Rubrivirga marina: one gene and its partner. Each later gene encodes a partner of the first gene's protein in a complex. Links are inferred from orthologs where the notes say so. Each region holds a gene or a part of one and is shown in the gene's direction. Other genes may lie near its edges. The genes, in order: meaB and BSZ37_RS18385.

Region 1 (3,144 bases):
CACTTCGTGATCTGGACGTAGCGGTCGAAGCCCGCCATCATCAGGATCTGCTTGTACGTCTGCGGGCTCTGCGGGAGCGCGTAGAACCGGCCGGGGTGGACGCGGCTCGGCACGAGGTAGTCCCGCGCGCCCTCCGGCGTCGACTTCATGAGGACCGGCGTCTCGACCTCGGCGAACTCGTGGGCGTGGAAGTAGCTCCGGACGCTCTGGTACAGCTTCGACCGGAGCATCAGGTTGTGCTGGAGCCGCGCCTTCCGGAGGGCGAGGTAGCGGTACTGCAGCGCGAGGTCCTCGCCCGGCCGCGTCGCCTTCGGGTCGTTCTCGCTCACGACGAACGGCGTGGGCTCGCTCACCGCCAGCACCTCGACGTCGGTGACGTAGACCTCGACGTCGCCCGTCGCCATCTCCGGGTTCTTCCGCTCCCGCACGCGGACCTCGCCCTTGGCCGAGATCACGTCCTCCATCCGGAGCTTCTCGGCGAGGTCGGCGAGGTCCTTGTTGAGCTCCGGCGAGAAGACGAGCTGCGTGAGGCCGTAGCGGTCGCGGAGGTCGACAAAGTTGAGCCCGCCGAAGTTGCGGAGCTGGTCGACCCAGCCCTTGAGCACGACGGTCCGGCCGGCGTCGCCCTCGCGGAGCGCGCCGCACGTGTCGGTGCGGTCGCCGTGGGTGGGGGCGTCGATGGGGGTCAGGCGGGCGTCGGCCATGGGTCTGCGGGGAGAGGGGCGGGAAAGCTAGAGGGGGCGAGGGAAGAGGATGGAGGATCGGGGATGGAGAGTTCCCCCGCGGCTCCGCCCGCCTCGGCGCCGAGGCGGGCGGAGCCGGCGTGCGCCTGCGAACTTCAGTCTCCCGTCTCCCATCTCCTGTCCGTGTCCGACGCCTCCGATCTCGACTCCGCCGTCCGTGACGGCCAGCGCCGCGCCGTGGCCCGCGCCCTCACGGCCGTCGAGAACGGGCTGCCCGGCGCGGACGCGCTCGTCGACGCGCTCTATCCGCACACCGGCCGCGCGTGGCGGATCGGGATCACCGGCCCGCCCGGGGCCGGCAAGTCGACGCTCACCGACCGGCTGGTGACCGCCTTCCGCGAGCGCGGCGAGACCGTGGCCGTCGTCGCGGTCGACCCGTCGAGCCCGTTCACGGGCGGGGCGCTCCTCGGCGACCGCGTCCGGATGGACCGCCATGCCGAGGACGACGGCGTGTTCGTCCGGTCGCTGGCGGCGCGCGGCGCGCTCGGTGGGCTGAGCGAGGCGACCGAGGCGGCCTGCGACGTGCTCGACGCGGCGGGCTACGACATCGTGCTGGTCGAGACCGTCGGCGTGGGGCAGGGCGAGATCGACGTGGCCGAGGCGACCGACACGACGCTCGTCGTCCTCGTCCCGGAGTCCGGCGACGCCGTGCAGGCCATGAAGGCCGGGCTCATGGAGGTCGCCGACGTGTTCTGCGTCAACAAGGCCGACAAGCCGGAGGCCTCGAACCTCGTCCGGGCGCTCCGGGCGACGCTCCACCTCCGCGACGTCGAGGCGCCGGCGGTGGTGAAGGCGTCGGCGCTCGAGGGCGACGGCCTCGGCGCGCTCGTGGAGGCCCTCGACGGACACCGAGCGCGGCTGGCGGCGCGGTGGGACGAGATCCGGGCCGAGCGGCTGCGGCGGCGCGTCCGGCGGCTCGTCGAGGGCCACTGGCGGCGCGACTTCTGGACCGGCGGCCGGGCCGACACGCTCGCCGAGGCGGTCCGGGAGCTCGACGCCGAGGGCCGGGCGCCGCACGCGCTCGCGGCCCGCGTGCTCGCCGGCGGCCTCCGCCGACCGTGACGTCGGGCGCCCCCTGCGCGGCTCTGGGGCTCGGGTAGGCCCTCCGCTATCTTCGCCCGTCCGGTTTTCCCCAACAGACCCCACCGATATGAGCAAAGGACCCGACGCCGAGGGCGCGAGCGACCTCGCCGCCCGCGAGATCGCCGCGATGGGCGGCTCTACCGCCACCGGCGCCCTCTCCGCGAACGACACGCGGTTCTTCGGCCACCCCCTCGGGCTCTCGAACCTGTTCTTTACCGAGCTCTTCGAGCGGGCGTCTTACTACGGGATGCGGGCCCTCCTCATCCTGTTCATGACGGCCGAGACCGTCGACGGTGGGCTGGGCTACGACGTCGGGACCTCGGCGTTGGTCTACGGGCTCTACACGTCGCTCGTGTACCTCGCGAACCTGCCGGGAGGGTGGATCGCCGACCGGATTCTGGGGCAGCGCCAGAGCGTGCTCTACGGCGGCATCCTCATCACGGCCGGCCACTTCACGATGGCCTTCGACTCGATCCCCACGTTCTACGGGGGGCTCGGACTCATCATCCTGGGCACCGGGCTCCTCAAGCCGAACATCTCGGTCATGGTGGGCCAGCTCTATGGCCCCGAGGACGGCCGCCGCGACGCCGGGTTCACCCTGTTCTACATGGGAATCAACATCGGCGCGTTTGCCGCCCCGCTGATCTGCGGCGCGCTCGCCGTCAACTACGGGTGGCACTACGGGTTCGCCGCGGCCGGCGTCGGGATGCTGATCGGCGTGATCGTGTACCTCATCTTCGGCAACCAACTCGGTGAGGTCGGGAAGCTGACGGCGGAGGCCGAGGCGGAGCGCGACGCGTCGCGGAGCCTGTTCTGGAAGGGGCTCGCCGGCACGGTCGTGTTCTTCGGCGGGCTCGCCGCGCTCATGCTCGCCGGCGTCGTTCCGGCCACGAACGGCGTCATCCAGGGGATCTACACCGTTCTCCTGCTCACGATCACGGTCGGCCTGTTCGCGTGGCTCCTCACGCGGCCGTACTGGACGGAGGGCGAGAAGAAGCGGCTGTGGATGATCATCCTCCTGTTCCTCGGCTACGCCGTCTTCCTGGCGGCGTTCGAGCAGGCCGGGTCGAGCCTCAACCTGTTCGCCGAGAACCAGACCGACAGGAGCCTCCCGGGCTGGCTCCAGTGGATCCCCGGCCTCCAGGACGGCGACACGGTCCCGGCCGCGTGGTTCCAGTCGCTGAACGCGTTCTTCATCTTCACGATCGCCCCGTTCGTCGCCATGATCTGGACGGCGCTCGCGCGGCGGAACGCCGACCCTTCGACGGCGACGAAGTTCGGGATGGGCCTCGTGCTCCTCGGCCTCGGGTTCGTGACG
Region 2 (3,174 bases), 2.2 Mb from region 1 along the record:
AGCTGGCGCCGGAGCGCGACGATCTGCCCGAGGTGGTGACTGTTGTGGTCGGCCGCGACGAGGAGCTGGCGGAGGACCGTGTAGCCGGGCGCGTGGTCGAGCTCGGCCGTGAGGTCGGCCGTCTCGGCGAGCGTCACGAGCGTGTCGAGGTCGCGGAGGAAGGCGGCCCTCTCGCGGTCCCAGTCGCCCGAATCGGCCGGGGCGTCGGGCCAGTAGTCGTCGGGCCAGTCCTTCGACGCGTAGTCGTCGGAGGTCGCGTACTCGAGGAGGTCGGCCTGCGCGTAGCGGAGGTGCCACACGAGGTCGTAAAGCGAGTAGGGGAGGCCGTCGACGCGGTCGTTCACGTGGGCCTCGGGCACCCCGTCGAGCGCGCGGAGCCCGGCGTGGGCCTGGCCGCCCCGGAGAAGGGCCGTGAGCTCGTGGCGGAGGCGGGCGTCGGGGGAGAGGTCGCGGGGCGGGGGCATGGCACGATGGAGGGACGCCCGAAGCTAGGCGCCCCCGCTCGCCTCGACGCCGAGGCGGGGCGGGCCGGGGCCACGTGGGTGGGGGGAGCAGAAGCCCCGATCGTGTCTGGGCCCGTCCCCGGCACCGCGGCCGCCGACCGGCGTACCCGCCCGAAACCCCGACCGCCATGCCCGCCGACACCGCCGCCGCCGAGACGACCTCCGGCCTCGCCGTCCCCACCGTCGCCACCGAGGCCGACCTCCCTTCCGATCTCGACGGCCGCCTCGGCGAGCCCGGGCAGTTCCCGTTCACGCGCGGCGTCTACCCCGAGATGTACCGGACGCGGCTCTGGACGATGCGCCAGTACGCCGGCTTCTCGACCGCCGCCGAGTCGAACGCGCGCTACCACGCGCTCCTGGCGGCCGGCGCGCGCGGTCTCAGCGTCGCCTTCGACCTGCCGACGCAGATCGGCTACGACCCCGACGACCCGATGGCCGAGGGCGAGGTCGGCAAGGTCGGCGTGTCGATCGCCTCCATCGAGGACATGCGACGGCTGTTCGACGGGATCGATCTGGAGAAGGTCACGACGTCGATGACCATCAATGCGACGGCGCCGATCCTCCTCGCGCTCTACGTGGCCGTCGCCAAGGAGCAGGGGGCGGACCCGAAAAAGCTCGGCGGGACGATCCAGAACGACATCCTCAAGGAGTACGCCGCGCGCGGAACCTACATTTACCCGCCGCGTCCGTCGATGCGGTTTATCACCGACACGTTCGCGTGGTGCGCCGAGCACACCCCGCGCTGGAATACGATCTCCATCAGCGGGTACCACATCCGCGAGGCCGGCGCGACGGCCGTCGAGGAGCTCGCGTTCACGCTCGCCGACGGGATCGCCTACGTCGAGGCCGCCCTCGACGCGGGGCTCGACGTCGACACGTTCGGGACCCGGCTCTCGTTCTTCTTCAACGCGCACAACGACTTCTTCGAGGAGGTCGCCAAGTTCCGGGCGGCACGGACGCTGTGGGCCGAGATCATGCGCGACCGGTTCGGCGCGACGGACCCGAAGGCGATGATGCTCCGGTTCCACACCCAGACGGCCGGCTCGACGCTCCAGGCCCAGCAGCCGCTCGTCAACGTCCCGCGCGTGACGCTCCAGGCCCTGGCGGCCGTCCTCGGCGGGACCCAGTCGCTCCACACGAACGGGTTCGACGAGGCCCTCGCCCTCCCGACCGAGCAGGCGGCGACGCTCGCGCTCCGCACGCAGCAGGTCATCGGCCACGAGAGCGGCGTCACGGAGTCGGTCGACCCGCTCGCAGGCTCGTACCTCGTCGAGCGCTTGACGGCCGACGTGGAGACCGCGGCGCGACGGCTCATCGAGGAGATCGACGCGATGGGCGGGGCGGTCGCGGCCATCGAGGACGGATTCTTTCAAGACCGGATCGCGCAGTCGGCGTACCGGGCGCAGCGCGAGATCGAGGCGGGCGAGCGCGTCGTCGTCGGCGTCAACCGGTTCGCGTCGGACGGCGACGAGGCCGAGGTCGAGCTGCTCCGCGTGTCCGACGAGGTCCGCGAGGAGCAGGTCGCGCGCGTCCAGGCGCTCCGGGAGGCGCGCGACGCCGGCCGGTGGGAGGCTGCGATGGACGCCGTCGAGCGGGCCGCGCGCGGCGACGAGAACGTCGTGCCACACGTGCTCGACGCCGTCGAGGCGGAGGCGACGGTCGGCGAGATCGCCGGGCGGCTTCGCGAGGTCTGGGGCGAGTACGCGGGCTGACTACAGGCCCACGCGCAACGCGAGGCCCGTCCCCGTCGGCGTGAGTCGGACGCGACGGGAGCTCGCGTTCGTCCCGGCCGTGACCACGTCGTAGGCCACGCCGGAGAGACCCACGAGCCCGCCCACGACGGCGACGCCCCCGAGGGCCAGACGCTGGGCCTCGGAGTCGTTCCAGAACGCTCCGGCGGCGGCTCCCAGCAGGATCGCGGCGCCGCCCGCCCGGAGACCCAGCCCGATCCCGGCGTCGGCCCACTCGCCCTGGATCAGGTTGCCGGCCGACGGGCCCACCGCCGCGCCGAGCACGATCAGGACCGCCCGCGAGCCGTCATCGACGTCGACCGCGAGCCCGGCCCCGATGGCTCCGGCCGTCGCGGCGACGGAGACCCCGACGGCGACGGCAGGCGTGATGACGCCCGCCTCCGCGGGTGCCGGCGCGAGGGGCTGGGCCGCTGCGGCGACGGGCACGAGTACGACGAGGGCGAGCAGGACAGGGCGCATCGAACCGGAGGCGATCCGACACGATACGCACATGTCTTCGGCGAGGCGGAGGCGACGGTCGGCGACACCGCCGGGCGGCTCCGCGAGGTCGGCGGCGAGCACGCGAGGGGACGCCGGCCTCTTCTTCGCCGTGCGTTCGCGGCGGACGCACTGGTCGTGCGTCTTCAGAGCAACCCCTCCGTTCCCCGCCATGGCCGACCCGACCCGCCTCCCGCACTCCGCCCTCGACCGCCTCGACGACCGGATCGCCCGGTTCCTGCGCCGCCACGGCGTTCGCACGCTCCGCTGGACGATCGGGGTGGTGTTCGTCTGGTTCGGCGCGCTCAAGCTGGTGCCCGGCCTGAGCCCGGCCGAGGACCTCGTCCGCAACACGGTCTATTTCGTCGATCCCGACCTCTTCTACCCGGTCCTCGCCGTGTGGGAGGTGCTCATCGGTTTGCTCCTGCTGATCCGGCCGGCCG

What was found.
Region 2: the proteins of meaB (region 1) and BSZ37_RS18385 are in contact, whole or in part, in a crystal structure (PDB 8DPB), measured with the Methylorubrum extorquens proteins. The link is inferred for Rubrivirga marina from one-to-one orthologs. Residues at the interface, in SOR26638.1 of Methylorubrum extorquens: Arg20, Ala21, Ala24, Arg25, Thr28, Ser32, Arg33, Arg34, His37, Thr98, Gly99, Gly100, Ser101, Ile102, Leu103, Lys106, Thr107, Ala110, Ala113, Ile114, Asp115, Arg116, Ala118, Phe119, Ile120, Arg121, Pro122, Pro124; in SOR27001.1 of Methylorubrum extorquens: Glu577, Glu578, Asn579, Asp580, Gly581, Arg582, Arg583, Arg585, His596, Ala604, Ser605, Ala608, Asp609, Gly611, Phe612, Asp613, Val614, Asp615, Ile616, Gly617, Pro618, Leu619, Glu625, Arg628, Gln629, Val631, Glu632, Asn633, Asp634, Glu661.

The regions. Positions count from the first base shown.
Region 1 is NZ_MQWD01000001.1:2,141,576-2,144,719, forward strand. The notes cover bases 1-2,835. They hold meaB (methylmalonyl Co-A mutase-associated GTPase MeaB), read left to right. Parts: upstream 1-866; coding sequence 867-1,805; downstream 1,806-2,835. Other genes in these bases: aspS (aspartate--tRNA ligase), read right to left, coding at 1-704; BSZ37_RS08795 (peptide MFS transporter), read left to right, coding at 1,894-2,835. Also shown: more of BSZ37_RS08795, read left to right, coding at 2,836-3,144. UniProt on the Escherichia coli protein: Binds and hydrolyzes GTP. Likely functions as a G-protein chaperone that assists AdoCbl cofactor delivery to the methylmalonyl-CoA mutase (MCM) ScpA and reactivation of the enzyme during catalysis.
Region 2 is NZ_MQWD01000001.1:4,295,894-4,299,067, reverse strand. The notes cover bases 59-2,923. They hold BSZ37_RS18385 (acyl-CoA mutase large subunit family protein), read left to right. Parts: upstream 59-631; coding sequence 632-2,215; downstream 2,216-2,923. Other genes in these bases: BSZ37_RS18375 (hypothetical protein), read left to right, coding at 2,904-2,923; BSZ37_RS18380 (hypothetical protein), read right to left, coding at 2,216-2,713; BSZ37_RS18390 (DinB family protein), read right to left, coding at 59-464. Outside these bases: more of BSZ37_RS18390, read right to left, coding at 1-58; more of BSZ37_RS18375, read left to right, coding at 2,924-3,174. UniProt on the Escherichia coli protein: Catalyzes the interconversion of succinyl-CoA and methylmalonyl-CoA. Could be part of a pathway that converts succinate to propionate.